One region of the Actinoplanes sp. NPDC051346 genome, then DNA from elsewhere that is predicted to be linked to it. Evidence: riboswitches for the same ligand, from Rfam matches in the RefSeq annotation. Region 1 holds a riboswitch; each other region holds the start of a gene.

Region 1 (5,188 bases):
GCCCTTCGCGGTCGCGACGGCCTCGAACGAGCCCTGGCCCGAACCGCCGGCCGCCGAGTAGATGACGTCCGCGCCGTCGTCGATCATCGCCGCCGCGGCGGCCTTGCCCTTGTCCGGCGAACCGAAGCCGCTGAAGTCCGGCGGCTTGGTCAGGTAGCGCGCCTCGACCCGGATGCCCGAGTCGACGCTCTTCGCGCCGGCGGCATACCCGGCCCCGAACTTGCGGATGACCGGTACGTCCACACCGCCGATGAAGCCCACCCGCCCGCTCTTGGACGCCAGGCCGGCCGCCACGCCGACCAGGAACGAGCCCTGCTCCTCGGAGAAGATCAGCGACATCACGTTCTTCGCCTGCACCGAGTCGTCGTCGATGATGGCGAACAGCCGGTCGGGGTGCTCCGCCGCGACGGCCTTGACGGCACCGGCGTAGAGGAAGCCGACGGCGATGACCGGATTGCTGCCCGCCTGCACGAGCTCGCGCAGCGCCGCCGTACGGCCCGCGTCGTCCTCGGTCTTCGTGGTGACCTCGGTCGCCTCGACGAGCAGTTCCTTCTTCGCCCGGTCGATGCCCTGGCCGGCCGCGTCGTTGAAGCTCTTGTCGCCACGGCCGGCGTGGTCGTACGCGATGCCGACGTGGATCGCCTCCCGGCCGAGTCCGATGAGCTTGGCGTCGGTCTTGTCGGTGACCGGCGCGGCGGTGCAGGCCGACAGCGTCGCGACGGAGGCGGCCAGCAGGGCGGCGGTGATCCTTCTGCGCATCTGCATCCCTCAGTACCGGAACTGCCCGACGGCGTCGCGCAGCGTGGTGGACATGCGGGTCAGCTCGGCCGCGGCCTCGCGGGCGCGGGCCACCTCCGCCGAGGTGACCGACGTCGCGGCGGCCACCGCGCGGATGTTCTCGGCGATGCTGGCCGTGCCGCTCGAGGCGGCCACGGCGCCACGGCTCATCTCGACGGTCGTGGCCGTCTGCTCCTCGACGGCCCCGGCGATGCTGATCTGGTATTCGCTGATGCGGGCGATGACCCCGCCGATGTGCCCGATGGCGACCACCGCCGCCTCGGTGTCGCCCTGGATCGCCTTGACCAGGCCGTCGATCTCCTCGGCGGCCTTGGCGCTCTCCTGCGCCAGATCCTTGACCTCACCGGCCACGACCGCGAAGCCCTTGCCGAGTTCACCGGCGCGGGCCGCCTCGATGGTGGCGTTCAGCGCGAGCAGGTTGGTCTGCTCGGCGATGCTGGTGATCAGCCGTACGGCGTCGCCGATCGCCGAGGACGACGAGCCGAGGTTGGCCACGGTGCCGTTCGCGGTCTCGGCGGCCGCGACCGCCTCGGAAGCGACGTTGGCGGCGTCGGTGGCGTTGCGGGAGATCTCCTGAATGGAGATGCCCATCTCCTCCGAGCCGGAGGCCATCGTGTCCACGTTGCGGTTGACGTCCTCGGCCGCGCCGGCGACCAGGTCCGCCTGCAACGAGGTGTCCCCGACGCTCTTGGAGAAGGCCGCCGAGACGGCGTCCAGGTCGGCGGAGGTGCGGGTGAGCGCGTCGGCCTGCACCGCGACGTCGGAGACGATCGCGCGGACCGAGTCGACCGCCTGCCCGAGCGCGACGGCCATCTGGCCCACCTCGTCGTGCCACTTGCTCTTCGGCGTCTCGGTCAGGTCGCCGTCGGCCACCCGGCGCAGCGCGTCGCGGGCGGCGCCGACCGGGCGCACGATGCTGCGGGTGACGACCCACGCGGAGCCGGCGCCGAGCAGCAGGGCCAGGACGGTGGCGACGCCGATGGCCCACTGGGCCCGCTGGGCCTCCTCGGCGGAAGCCTGCACGGCCGCGACGCTGCGGGCGTCCACCGAGGTGGCGAGCTTCTGCGCGTGGACCATGATCCGGTAGTAGCTGTTGAAGCTGTCGTTGATCGCGATCAGGTCGGCGTTGAACAGCGCCTGCTGGGTGCCCGGCTTGTATGCGGAGACGAGCTTCTCGTTGACCCCGATGTAGGTGTCGAGCTCGCCGCCGACCTGCTCGAACAGCGCCTTCTCGGTGCCGTTGAAGGCGCCCGCGTCCACCTGGGAGAGGAACGTCTTGAAGGTGTCGCGCTCCTGCTGCCAGGCCTTGAAGGCGACCGAGTCGCCGCCGATCGCGCGCCCGGCCCCGAGCCGGTAGATGTCGTTGATGTAACTCGCCTGCCAGCCGTTGAGCGTGGCGGCGTGGGTCTTGATCTCCTCCGCCTGCCGCGTCGCCACCTCGAGCCGCCGGACGTCGTTGGCGGAGCCCCGCTGGGCGACGATCGTGGCGAAGGCCATCGCGGCGACGCCGAGCAGCAGCACGAGTACAGCGGCGAAGGTCCCGAACAACCGGGTGCCGATTGAGAACCGCCGCACGTGGTCATCCCTCCACTTGGGTGGCGGCGTACAGCTGCCGCACTTGATCCCATCGGCATGTGCGCGAAATCACTGAGCCGTAAGCCGATCTTCCGCCGAAGCCGACGCCCGGAGGGGGTGATCCTGCGTGCCACCCCACTTCCGGACGCCGTTGACAGTGCTACGTCGTCAGTCGTCGTTGACGCACGTGGCGCTGGTGCTGGTGATGCCGAGGATGGCGATGCCGTTGCCGCAGAAGTTGATCGGGATGTGCACCGGAATCTCGAGGCTGTTGCCGTTCAGCAGGCCCACATTGGTGTTGCCGTTGTGGTCGTGGCGGTGGCCCGCACTCGCGGGTCCGGCGCTCAGCACGAGCGCCGCGGCGGCCACTCCGGCGCCGACTGCCAGACGTTTGACCAGTTTCATGTCGTACCTTTCGCTCTTTTCCGACAGATGCCAGGACTTACCGTAGTTCCGTTATCACAATCAGTTGCCAAATCGGCCGGAGAACACCCTAGGGGGATGTCTGATACGGTCGGCGGTGGTCATGAGTGCCAGCGACAAGCCCCGGCTCGCTGGCCGGCAACCCTTCCATCCGCGATGGGGTGCCCCGGGTGAGGACCAGGCCGGCGTCGACGACGACGCGGGCAAGCGCGGGTCCCTGCGGGGTCCCCGACCCCGTGGAGGTTTCCGTGATCCTGACCGTGCGGCACGACCTGGACGTCGTCGACCCCAACGCGAACGTGGCGCTGGCCAACGGCGACAGCGTCCGCTTCGCCCACCTCGACTACGCCGCGTCAGCGCCCTGCGTGCGCGCCGCCGAGGACGCCGTCCGGGACCTGATCCCCTGGTACGGCAGCGTGCACCGCGGCACCGGCGTCCGCGCGCGGACCTCGACGCTGGCCTACGAGCGCGCCCGTGACCGGGTGGCCGCGTTCGTCGGGGCCCGACCCGGCGACACCGTCGTCTTCACGCGCAACACCACCGACGCGCTGAACCTGCTCGCCCGCGCCCTGCCGCGGGACACCACCACGATCGTCTTCGACGGCGAGCACCACGCCAACCTCCTGCCCTGGCCGCGGCAGCTGCGGCTGGCCTGCCCGGAGAGCCCGGACGCGGCCGTCGCCGCCGTCGAGAAGGCCCTCGCGACCGTACGGGGCCCCGCGCTGGTCGCGGTGACCGGCGCCAGCAACGTCACCGGGGAGGTCTGGCCGGTGCGCCGCATCGCCGCCGTGGCGCACGCGCACGGCGCCCGGGTGGCCGTCGACGCCGCCCAGCTCGCCCCGCACTCCCCCGTGGGCCTCGCCGACCTCGACGCCGACTATGTGGCGTTCTCGGGCCACAAGCTCTACGCCCCGTTCGGTGCCGGCGTGCTGGCGGGCCGGTCCGACTGGCTGGACGCGGCGCCGCCGTACCTCAGCGGCGGCGGGGCGAGCGCGGTGGTCGGCGACCAGCCGGGCGAGGTGACCTGGGCGACCGGGCCGGCGCGCCACGAGGGCGGCACCCCGAATCTGCTGGGCGCGGCGGCCCTCGGCGCCGTATGCGCGGCGCTCGGTCGCGCCGACCGGGTGGCGCTGCACCAGCGCGAGCAGGAGCTGCTGGCGAGGTTGCGCGCCGGGCTGGCCGAGGTGCCGGGCGTGGTCGAGGTGACCGCGTTCCGCGGGGCCGCGCCACGAGTCGGCATCGTGGCGCTCGCGCTGCCGGGCCGTGATCCTTCGGTCGTGGCCACCCAGCTCGCGGACAAGTTCGGGATCGGCGTCCGCGCCGGGCAGTTCTGCGCCCACCCGCTGACCCGCAGGCTCACCGCCGGGAGCGCGTCCGCGCCCTGCGAGGCCGGCTCCCCGAGCCTGCTGCGGGTGAGTTTCGGCCTCGGCACCTGCGACGACGACATCGACCGGCTGGTGTCCGCCCTCGCGGTGCTGACCGCGGACCGTTCGTAGCGGGACGCACCGCCCGCCGCAACGGTAGGGTGCTCCGGGCGCTGTGCCCCGAGAGGTGGGATGAGGGACTGATGAGCCGGCCGCTGCTACCCGGTGATCCTCGCCGGATCGGCCGCTACCGGCTCCTCGCCCGCCTCGGCCAGGGCGGCATGGGCACGGTCTACCTCGGCGAAACACCCGAGGGACGACCCGTGGCGCTCAAGATGGTCCGCCCGGAGCATGCCGACGACCCCGAATACCGTGGCCGCTTCCGCAGCGAGGTCAACCGCGCCCAGCAGGTGCCCCCGTTCAGCACCGCCGAGGTCCTCGACGCCGACCCCTGCCACGACCCGCCCTATCTGGTCGTCGAATACGTCAACGGCCCCAGCCTGGACACGATCCTCAGGGACCAGGGCCCCCTGACGGGCGCCGCCTTGCAGAGCCTGGCCATCGGCACCGCTACCGCGCTGACCGCCATCCACGGCGCCGGCGTCATCCACCGCGACCTCAAACCCGCGAACGTCCTGCTGCCCCCGGGCGGCATCAAGGTCATCGACTTCGGCATCGCCCGGCCGCAGGAGCTCACCAGCCACCACACGGCCACCGACCAGATGATCGGCACCATCGCCTACATGGCGCCGGAGCGCTTCGAACCGGCGCACCATCACAGCGTCGGCTACCCCGCGGACATCTTCGCGTGGGGTGCCGTCATCGCCCACGCCGCGTCCGGTCGCACTCCCTTCGCCGCGCACACCCCAGCCGCCACCGCCCTGCGGATCCTCACCGAGCCCCCGCTGCTCACCGACCTGCCCTCGGCGCTGCACGACCTGGTCGAGCGGGCCCTGGCCAAGGATCCGGCCGACCGGCCCACCGCCCGCCAGCTGCTCGACGCGCTGCTGGCCGGCCCCGGACCGGTC
Region 2 (5,188 bases), on a different contig from region 1:
TTGAGGGCGGCATCGGGCTGCATGGTTACCTCGGGGTGGTGGAAGAGGGTCACGCGGAGGGGAACGCCACCATAGTGGCAGTCGACGATCCCCGCCGCGCGCCTTCCACCGAAGTTACCTCAGGTGATGTCCCGATTACGCATGGTCCACATTGCCGTGCCGATCACCACGGCGAGGACGGCGGCGAACACTCCGCCCGCCATCGGCCAGGTGATGGTCATGGTCGGCGGTTCGCAGCCCTGCGGCGAGTAGACGCAGGGTGCGGACCAGTCCGAGATCTCGTAGGACTTGTCCATCCAGGCGATCAGCCAGGTGGGGATGAGGTAGGCCTCCACCCATCTGGCCCCGGCCATCGACAACACCGTGCCGAGCCCGAACTGGAACAGCACGACGACGCCGATCGCCACGCCCATCGCCACTGCCGTGTGCCGGCCGATCGACGCCAGCCCGAAACCGATCACGCCGGCGACGAGGACGACCGCCAACCCGCGCAACTCCATGAGCAGGAACGACTGCCATGCCCCCGACGTCATGCTGTCCAGGCTGCCGCGCAGGCTCGCCGTCAGCGCGAAGAAGCCGGTCCAGGCGGCCGAGACGACGACCGTCAGCCCGGTCAACGCGACGAGGAGGGCGCCCAGCTTGGTGCCCAGCACCTTGAGCCGCTGCGGTCGCCACAGCAGCAGGTTCATCATGCCGCCGCTGCTCCACTCCGCGCCCACGAACGTCGCGCCGATGACGAACGCCATCACCGCGAGCAGTGCGGCGAGCGCGACCGCCAGCACCCCGAACTCCTCGCGAAAGTCGAAGCTGGGTGGCAGAAACTGCTCGGCCTTGTAGTCCTCCCGGGTCGGAACCCAGTAGCCGGTGCAGTCCTCGCCGGGTCGCGCCTCGCACGCCTTGCGCTCGGTCTCGGCGATCGTCTGGTCCTGCCGGAACTGCTCCTCGGCCCGGGTCTCGGCCACCGCGAGCGTTCGGGGAGTCGCCTTCTCGTTGGAGAAGAACATGACGACCGCGATAGCCGCGAGCACGACCAGAACCCCGAGGACGAAGAATCGCGTGAAGCGGCGCTTGGTGAGGCGCCGGGTCTCCGCTGTGTACAGGCTCAATGCCCCCACCCGCCCTGTGCCGGACCCGTCGGTGCCATGACCGTCTGGTCCACCTGTCGGTGCTCACCCGCGACCGGCGTGGTGCCGGTGAGCTCGAGGAACACGCTCTCCAGGTCGACCGAGACCGGGCTCAGCTCGGAGACGAACACGCCGTTGCCGGCGAGCGCTCGAGTGATCGCGCTGGGTCGGTCGATGCCGCTGACCATGAGGTGGTCGTCCTCGACCGTGACCTGGCCACCGAGCTCCCGCAGGAGGCCCACCGAGGCAGCCAGATCCTGTGCCGACTCCAGGCGGACGCGCACCGACGAGCCGGCGTGCTGGGCCAGCACGTCGGCGACGGCGCCCGCCGCCACCCGCCGACCCGCCGCGATGATCGTCACCGAGTCGCAGATGAGCTGGATCTCGCCGAGGATGTGGCTGGAGAGCACCACGGTCATGCCCGACTCGGCGAGGTTGCGCATCAGCGTGCGCATCTCCCGGATGCCGCCGGGGTCGAGACCGTTCGCCGGCTCGTCGAGAATCAACAGCTTGGGGTTCTTGAGCAGCGCGGACGCCACGGCGAGGCGCTGCTTCATGCCGAGCGAGTAGGTCTTGACGCGGTCCTTGGCCCGGTCCCGCAGCCCGACCAGCTCCAGCACCTCGAAGACCCGCGCCGGCGGAACGCCGCCCGCGTCGGCCAGCAGCTGCAGCGTTTCCAGCGCGGTGAAGTTGCCGAAGAACTGCGGGCTCTCGACGATCGCGCCGACCGAGCCGGCGACCTCGGGCAGCGACTGGGGCACTTCGCGGCCGAGGAGCGCCATCCGGCCCCCGTTGGGTCGGATCAGGCCGAGCAGGGTGCGCAAGGTCGTGGTCTTGCCGGAGCCGTTGGGGCCGAGGAACCCGTGCACCTGGCCGGACTCGACGACCATGTCGAAGCCGTCGAGGGCTTTGCGCACCCCCTTCCGGCTGCGATAGGTCTTCTGCAGACCCTGGATCTCAAGGACGGCGCTCACGCCGAACCTCCCCGCATCGTCGGAATGACCTTCGTCACCCTATGCACTGGATGCCACCCCTGTGCTCACACCCTGAGACGTTCCCCTTGGCTCAGCGGGACGGGCACGTAAGGTGGCGGTAACACAACTGAATACCTCATCCAGAGGGGCTGAGGGATACGGCCCGACGACGCCCCGGCAACCACCGCTCTTGACTCGATGACGAGGCCAGCGTGCGGCAGGTGCTAATTCCGTCCCGGAATCGCGGCTGCCCGCGCCCGGGGAAGATGAGAAGGAGCCTCGCATGACGTCGACGGTCGACGCCCCCACCACCAGCCCCGCCCGCGCCCTGATCTGCCGCGGCTGCGGCACCGAGTTCCCCCTCGCCGCGCAGCACGCCTGCTACGAGTGTTTCGGGCCGCTGGAGGTCGCGTACGACACCGCCGCCCTGGCCGCCGTCACCCGCGAGCACATCGAGGCCGGCCCGCCGAACATCTGGCGTTACGCCGCCCTGCTGCCCGCCGGCCAGGACCCGGCCACCCGCGTCACCCTCGACCCGGGCCTGACCCCGCTGGTGGCGGCCCCCGCCCTGGCCGCGGAGCTCGGCCTGCGCGCGCCGCTGTGGGTCAAGGACGACTCCGCCAACCCGACCCACTCGTTCAAGGACCGGGTCGTCTCCGTCGCGCTCACCGCCGCCCGGGAACTCGGCTTCACCCGCTTCGCCTGCGCCTCCACGGGCAACCTGGCCAACTCCGTCGCCGCGCACGCCGCCCGCGCCGGAGTGCCCAGCATCGTCTTCATCCCGAGCGACCTCGAGCCCGGCAAGGTCATCACCTCCGCGGTGTACGGCGGTGACCTGGTCGCGATCGAGGGCTCGTACGACGACGTCAACCGGCTCTGCGGCGAGCTCGTGGAGACCGACGAGTTCGAGGACACCGCGTTCGTCAACGTCAACGTGCGCCCGTTCTACGCCGAGGGCTCCAAGACCCTCGGGTACGAGGTCGCCGAGCAGCTCGGCTGGCGCATCCCCGCCCAGGTGGTCATCCCGATGGCGTCCGGGGAGCTGCTCACCAAGGTGGACAAGGCCTTCAGCGAGCTGGTCGAGATCGGCCTGGTCGAGGCTCCCGAGGGAGGCTGGACCGTCTTCGGCGCCCAGTCGGCCGGCTGCAACCCCATCGCCGTCGCGCTGCAAGACGGCACCGACCAGATCACCCCGGTCAAACCGACCGGCATCGCCAAGTCCCTGAACATCGGGGATCCGGCGGCCGGCGCGTACGCGATCGAGGCGGTCCGGCGCACCGGCGGCTGGATGGACTACGCGGACGACGACGAGATCCGCGAGGGCATCCGCCTGCTCGCCCGGACCACCGGCATCTTCGCAGAGACGGCCGGCGGCACGACCGTGGCGGTGCTGAAGAAGCTGGTGGAGAGCGGCAAGCTCGACCCCGACAAGGAGACGGTCGTCTACAACACCGGCGAGGGTCTCAAGACCATCGACGCGGTCGCCGAGCTGGTCGGCCCGACCCACCGCATCAAGCCCTCCCTCCGCGGCGCGCGCGATGCCGGGCTGCTGGGATAACACTGTGTAGCGAGCTATCTGCCGTACGTCAGGAATTCCTTCCCGCGAGGGCTTGCGCCAGGATCGTGGGGTCGGCAGGATGCTCTACGCGGGAGGACGCGACGCCGTACGTGGCCCCACCTTCGAGCTTGGCGACAATCTCTCGGGGCCCAACGACCCAGTGCCGGAGGCGCTGTGCGCGCGTCCTCCCGACCAAACTTCCGGCCCCGCTCTCCGCGGCGCTCGGTGCTTTCTTCAGCGGCGCCTGATGCTTTCTTCAGCGGCGTCTGGTGCGCAGCTTGCGGATCCACGGGCGCAGGGCCGCCTCGGCGTAACCGCCCTTGTCGAGACCCGCGTGCCGCTCGAAGACGTTGCGGCTGCCGTAACTGCCGGTCGCCAGCCACGAGTAACCGCACGCCACCCAGTAGGCGGGCCAGAACAGCGGGCCGAGCACGGCGTACTGATCCGCGTGCCGGCTCTCGTGTGCCAGCAGGTCGGAGCGGTCCTTATGGAGCAGCCACTCCGCGGGCCTTCGGGTGATGATCACCGAGCCGACGGTGAAGCAGGTCGCGGGCGGCACCCTGAACCGGTATCCCTCGGCGACCAGGATGCCGTCGCGTCCTCGGCGGACCCGCGCGCCGGTGAGGACGGCGACGGCCAGGCCGGCCAGCGTGGTGCCGTTGACCGCCGTGAGCGTCGACCGGGCCAACGGCCACCGGCGCAGCCGCGCCCGCCCCGACTCTTCCGGGCCGGTGGTTCCTTCCGGGCCGGTGGACCCGGGCGGTTCTGGGCTCATGCGCGGCGGCGCATCTGGAGCTCCCACAGGCCGGGGACGACGGGGTGCGGTACCCGTACGCCGGTGTCCTCGAAGCCCAGCCGCTCGTAGGCGCGGACCGCCCGGTCGTTGCCGACCACGACCTCGAGCATGAGCTCCCGCCGTCCTACGGAGAGCGACCATTCGGCCACTGCCTCCATCAGGGAGGCGAGCACTCCCCGGCCGCGGTGCGTCGGCGTGATGTAGACCGCGAAGACCACCGTCGCGGCTGGCTCCTCGGGCAGGACCGTGCCGCCGGCGTGGCCGATCAGCCGGCCGCCCGGGTCGGCGACGAACTGGGCGAGCTGAATGCCCGTCGACGCCTGCACGATCCGGCGCCGATAGTCGGCGTGGGGGCGGGCCGCCGCCTGGGCCAGGGTCTCCAGGAAGGCGAGCGGGCTGTCGGCCAGCATCTCCAGCCGCAGCGCCCGCATCCGGGCCGCGTCGCCGGGCGTCACCCGGTGCACGGTGAGGGTGGGCGTCAACGCGCTGGTGAGGGTGGGCGCCAACGTGCTGGTCATGCTTGTCTGCCTACCTGGTGGCGCCCGGTCAGGCAAGCCGGACCGCCACTATTGCCGCCCTCGGGAGCGTGCGGATTTCCACCATCCAGCGCTCCCGCGGGCCCCCCGGCCGTGGTCGTTGTCCTTGCACTCGACCCCCGAGAGTGCTAAACAAGTTCTTGGCACTCGCGCCACGTGAGTGCCAGCAGGTCGGGACGGTGGGGTCGCGGCCACGGCGC
Region 3 (5,188 bases), on a different contig from region 1:
AGGACCTGGTGGGCGCGATCACCGGCGAGGCGGGCCTCGCCGCCCGCGACGTGGGTGCCATCCAGATCACCGACCGCTTCGCGTTGGTGGAGGTGCCCGAGGCCTCCGCCGACCTGGTGATCCGGGCACTGCAGCACAGCACCATCCGGGGACGGCGGCCGACGGTGCGCCGCGAACGCTACGACCGTTAACAGGCCCTACGGGAGGAAACCTTCCGCGTCGAGCCACGCCTCACACGCCCGGGCCCACTGCGCCGTGTGGGGAATGTGGATGTCACCGTGCCCGCCGTACGCGACCCCGTTCGCCAGGCCGAGCCCGTGCCATCCTCGCGGATAGATGTGGAGTTCCACCGGGATCCCGGCCTCGAACAGCGCGGACGCGTAGGCGAGAGAATTCGGGAACCCGGGCGGATCCTCGGCGGTGGCCCAGAGGAACGTCGGGCAGGTGTCGCCGTCGATGTTCCTCGCCGGCGACAATTCCTCGCGCCATTCCATTCGTCCGTCGAGAATCCACTCCACCGGCTCGTCCGGCAGCAGGAAAAGATCCGCCGGCGAGTACGCGAGAACCGCGAAGTCCGGCCGCGGCGGCGGCGCGGCGAGTCGTTCCGTCGACAGCACCGTGCCGGTCGCCAACAGGCCGGCCAGGTGCCCACCGGAGCTCGAGCCGATGACGCCGACGTGCTCGCCGACATTCAATCCGTGCTCGCCCCCACGAATCCATTCCAGGGCCGCGCGGCAGGACTCGAGCGGCGCGGGAAAGCGGTGTTCCGTCATCAGCGGGTATCGCAGCACAAAGGCGTGCAGCCCGATATCGCTCAACCAGCGGGCGTAGCCCTCGCCCTCATGCTCAGGGTGGAATCGATAGGCGCCGCCCGGCAGCACCAGCACCGCCGGCCGAGGGCCGTGGAAGCGCTCATGCGCGGGGTAGGTGGTGACGTCGAGCTCGCCGGAGGCGTGGTCCCGCCGTTCGGCCGCGGTGCTTGTCGTCGTGTCCGTGGTCATCTGTCCCTCTCGTCATCGGTGATGACGACGGAAGCGGCAACAACACGCCAAAGAGTTTCGAGCCATGAACGGGCACCACGCACCACCGGCGCGACAAAAGGCGGGTGGAAAGCGCGGAAAGAAAGTCCGGATAGGCTCGACCGCTCAGCGGCGGCTGAAGTTACTGCCTCCATCGTGTCGGCCCATCCGGGGCACGCCGCAAATCTTAGACGATCGACAACGGCAGCGTCCACTCGTCTGACTCCCTTTTGGTCAGGAAGCGCGCTTCTTCGCCGTGGCCTTCTTCGCCGCCGTCTTCTTGCCCGCGGCTTTCTTCGCGGTCGACTTCTTCGCGGTCGGCTTCTTGGTGGTCGGCTTCTTGGTGGTCGGCTTCTTGGTGGCCGGCTTCTTCGCCGCCTCCACGCTGCGCCGCAGCACCTCGAGCAGGTCCGTCACGTTGGTGGGCTCGGGCGCCTCCGCCGCCACCGTGACCTCCTTGCCGGCCCGCTTCGCCTTGATCAGCTTCTTGACCCGGTCGGTGTAGGTGTCGCGGTAGTCCGCCGGCTTCCACGGACCCGACATGGAGTCGATGAGCTGGGCGGCCATGCTGAGCTCCGCGGGCTTCGCCTTCGACGCCCCCGGAACCCGGTCCAACTCCTTCGCGGGATCACGGACCTCGTCGGCGAAGAACATGGTCTGCAGCACCAGCAGATTGCCGTCCGGACGGATCGCGGCAAGGTACTCCTTGCCCCGCATCACCAACGTGCCGATCGCCACCCGGTTGGCGTCGCTCATCGCGTCGCGCAGCAGTGCGTACGTCTTGACGGTCTCGTCGCTGCCCGGAGCGAGGAAGTAGGTCTTCTGGTAGAACACCGGATCGATCTCGTCGAGGCCGACGAACCGGTGAATCTCCAGGCTGCGCGAGCGCCCGGGCGCCACCGCGTCGAGCTCCTCCTGGTCCAGCATCACCAGCTTGCCGCGCCCGACGTCGGTCCCCTTGACGATGTCGTCGAACTCGACCTCGTCACCGGTCCGCTCGTTGACCCGCTGATAGCGAATCCGGTCGGCGGTCCCCTTCTCGAACTGATGGAACGACACCTCATGCGCCCGCGTAGCCGAGTACAGCCCCACGGGCACCGACACCAACCCGAAGGTGATCGAGCCGGTCCAGATCGGTCGCGCCATGACCCCTCCCCGACCTCACCGGCCCCCTGGCCGCCGTTCGCCCGACCTCCGACGGTTTCCCCGCGTCGGCCGACCGAAACGGATCACGCGTGAGGGTGGTCATATCGGCTGGACGACCCACCTTGCCCGGCTGCTAGCCTCGACGATAGGTCATGAGCGCCAGCGTCAAGCCCCGGCTCGCTGGCCGGCAACCCTCCTCCGCGGTGGGGTGCCCCGGGTGAAGACCAGGCACCGGAGCAAGCTCCCGTGCAAGCGTGGCCTGGTCCCCAGGTCATCACCGACCTAGGAGAACCATGTCTTCCCGCAACTGTGCCGCACCGCTCGGTGCTGCCCCGGATCCGGCGGTCTCGTGTGCGACGACGCCGGTCCTCACGCGGCGCCGGCACGTGGACATGATGCGGGTCTGCAGCGCCGCCTGTCGTCTCGGCGCTGCGCGCTAGGCGCGTCTCACCCCTTTTCAGTAGCGCCTGTCCGCGGCGGACGACTGTTCCCGCCGCATCGAACACCCCTTCATAGGAGACCCCTGTGCGATTTCTGCCTGCCCTCACCCGGGCCGCGGCCCTCGGCATCACCGCGATCCTCGGCGCCACCCTGCTGACCGCCTGCGGCGACGACACGGCGTCCGGCTCGGCCGACAACCCGTACGGGTTGCAGCAGCCCGGTGTGCTGCGGACCGGGACTCTCACCGACGCCCCACCGAACGTCTATCTCAAGGACGGCAAGTTCACCGGCTTCGACAACGACCTGCTCACCGCGGTCGCTGCCAAGATCGGTCTGAAGGTGGAGTTCGTGGGCACCGACTTCTCCGCCTTGCTGTCGCAGGTCAACAACCGGAAGTTCGATGTGGGCAGTTCCTCGATCACCGTGACGGAGGCTCGCAAGAAGACCGTCGACTTCGGAAACGGCTACGACTTCGGCTACTTCGGACTCGATGTCCCGGCGAATTCCGCCATCACCGGCTTCGACCAGCTGGCCGGCAAGCGGGTCGTGGTGGTGCAGGGCACCGTTCAGGACGACTACGCCACGGGCCAAGGGCTCAACCCGGTGCGGGTGCCCGACTACAACGGCGCCGTCAACCAGCTCAAGGCCGGCACCGCCGACGCGTGGATCGCGCCCGCCGAGATCGGCGAGAAGTCGGCCGCGGAGAGTGGATCCAAGATCAAGGTGGCGGCCAAGCAGCTCAGTCCCGCGCCGACCGCCTACGCCGTGGCGAAGGGGAACAACGCGCTGCGCGAGGCGCTGAACAAGGGTCTCGACGAGGTCATCGCCGACGGCACCTGGAAGCGGCTGCAGGACCAGTACTACCCGGGCCGTCCGATTCCGGCCGGCTTCACGCCGGGCAGCGGCAAGGCCCCGGCCGCGCCGGGCACGTCGGCATCCGCGCCCGCGCCGGGCACGTCGGCATCCGCGCCCGCGCCGGGCACGTCGGCATCCGCGCCGGCGCCGGGCACGTCGGCGTCGTCCTGAGGCCGGACTCATGGATTCTCTGAGCACCCTGTGGGAGACCTTCTTCGACTGGCCGTCGATGCGTGCGGCGCTGCCGGAGATGGTGACCGTCGGCCTGCGCAACACGCTGGTGCTGGCGGTTTCCGCCGCGCTGCTCGGCTCGGTGCTCGGCCTGCTGCTGGCCGTCGCCGGCATCTCGCGGACCCGGTGGTTGCGCTGGCCGGCCCGGGTCTACACGGATGTGTTCCGCGGTCTTCCGGCCGCGGCGACCATCCTGTTGATCGGGGTGGGGCTGGCGCCGCTCGGCATGCAAGTCTGGGGGCCCAATCCGTACCCTTTGGGAATCCTGGCGCTGTCGCTGATCGCCGCGGCGTACATCGGTGAGATCTTCCGGGCGGGCATCCAGTCGGTCGAGGCCGCCCAGCTCGAGGGGGCCCGGGCGTTGGGCTTCTCCTGGCCGGAGGCGATGCGCCTGGTGATCATCCCGCAGGGCGTCCGGCGGGTCCTGCCGGCCTGGGTGAACCAGCTGATCGCCCTGATCAAGGACTCGAGCCTGGTGTACTTCCTCGGCCTGGTGGCCAGCCAGCGGGAGCTGTTCCGGATTGGTCAGGACCACGCCGCCACCACCGGCAACGAGTCGGCGCTGCTGCTGGCCGGGCTCTTCTACCTGGCGTTGACCGTGCCGCTGACCCACGTCGTCAACTGGATCGACCGGCGGCTGCGGCACGGTCGGCCGGCGACCTCGCCGGACGACGACACGGATCTGGCGCTGTCCGGCGCGGTACGGGGGAATGAACGATGACGCGGACCGCAACCACCTCGGTGAGCCTGGGTTTGCGCGACGTCCACTTGGCATTCGGGCCGAACCGGGTGCTGCGGGGTGTCGACCTCGACGTGGCTCGCGGGGAGACCGCCTGTGTCATCGGCCCCTCCGGCTCCGGCAAGTCGACGCTGCTGCGAGTCATCAACCGCCTGATCGAACCGGATCGCGGTGACGTGCTGCTGGACGGGCGCAGCGTGCTGGGCGAGAACCCGGACCGGCTGCGGCAGCGGGTCGGCATGGTGTTCCAGCAGTTCAATCTCTTTCCGCACATGACCGTGCTGCGCAACATCACCCTGGCCCTGAGGCGGCTCAAGAAGCTCTCCGAGGACGAGGCGGTGGCGATCGCCCGCGCCCAACTGGAATTGGTGGGGCTGACCGCCAAGGCCGACGCGCGACCGGCGCATCTGTCCGGCGGGCAGCAGCAGCGCGTCGCGATCGCCCGCGCCCTGGCGTTGCAGCCGCAGGTGATGCTCTTCGACGAGGCCACGTCCGCGCTCGACCCCGAACTGGTCAAGGGCGTGCTGGGCCTGATGGCCGAGCTGGCGGCCGAGGGGATGACCATGGTCGTGGTCACCCACGAGATGGGGTTCGCCCGGGAGGTCGCCGACACCGTCGCCTTCATGGACCGCGGTGTCGTGCTCGAGGCCGGCGAACCGGCCGCGATCTTCGAGCGGGCCGCCCATCCCCGGCTGCGCCAGTTCCTCTCGCAGGTGCTCTAGACAGCGCCGTCAGACCCGGAATTGTCCGACGACCT

Evidence for each region. A riboswitch is a leader RNA that binds a small molecule or an ion and turns the genes downstream of it on or off. The one in region 1 is predicted to bind S-adenosylmethionine.
Region 2: another riboswitch for S-adenosylmethionine. It lies ahead of thrC (threonine synthase); the one in region 1 lies ahead of AB0M36_RS13360 (aminotransferase class V-fold PLP-dependent enzyme).
Region 3: another riboswitch for S-adenosylmethionine. It lies ahead of AB0M36_RS23835 (transporter substrate-binding domain-containing protein); the one in region 1 lies ahead of AB0M36_RS13360 (aminotransferase class V-fold PLP-dependent enzyme).

The regions. Positions count from the first base shown of each region.
Region 1 covers NZ_JBFBAJ010000004.1:441,497-446,684, reverse strand. The annotation lists gene AB0M36_RS13375 (BMP family ABC transporter substrate-binding protein) at 1-759, opposite strand, end outside; gene AB0M36_RS13370 (methyl-accepting chemotaxis protein) at 769-2,373, opposite strand; gene AB0M36_RS13365 (chaplin) at 2,542-2,778, opposite strand; SAM riboswitch class IV at 2,896-3,012, shown strand; gene AB0M36_RS13360 (aminotransferase class V-fold PLP-dependent enzyme) at 3,096-4,292, shown strand; gene AB0M36_RS13355 (serine/threonine-protein kinase) at 4,364-5,188, shown strand, end outside.
Region 2 covers NZ_JBFBAJ010000012.1:187,611-192,798, forward strand. The annotation lists gene AB0M36_RS27635 (DUF3263 domain-containing protein) at 1-53, opposite strand, end outside; gene AB0M36_RS27640 (ABC transporter permease subunit) at 120-1,106, opposite strand; gene AB0M36_RS27645 (ATP-binding cassette domain-containing protein) at 1,103-2,098, opposite strand; SAM riboswitch class I at 2,232-2,371, shown strand; gene thrC (threonine synthase) at 2,382-3,656, shown strand; gene AB0M36_RS27655 (hypothetical protein) at 3,913-4,431, opposite strand; gene AB0M36_RS27660 (GNAT family N-acetyltransferase) at 4,428-4,970, opposite strand.
Region 3 covers NZ_JBFBAJ010000009.1:341,973-347,160, forward strand. The annotation lists gene AB0M36_RS23820 (DEAD/DEAH box helicase) at 1-191, shown strand, start outside; gene AB0M36_RS23825 (alpha/beta hydrolase) at 198-1,001, opposite strand; gene AB0M36_RS23830 (Ku protein) at 1,254-2,165, opposite strand; SAM riboswitch class IV at 2,314-2,426, shown strand; gene AB0M36_RS23835 (transporter substrate-binding domain-containing protein) at 2,691-3,632, shown strand; gene AB0M36_RS23840 (amino acid ABC transporter permease) at 3,643-4,413, shown strand; gene AB0M36_RS23845 (amino acid ABC transporter ATP-binding protein) at 4,410-5,153, shown strand; gene AB0M36_RS23850 (methyl-accepting chemotaxis protein) at 5,163-5,188, opposite strand, start outside.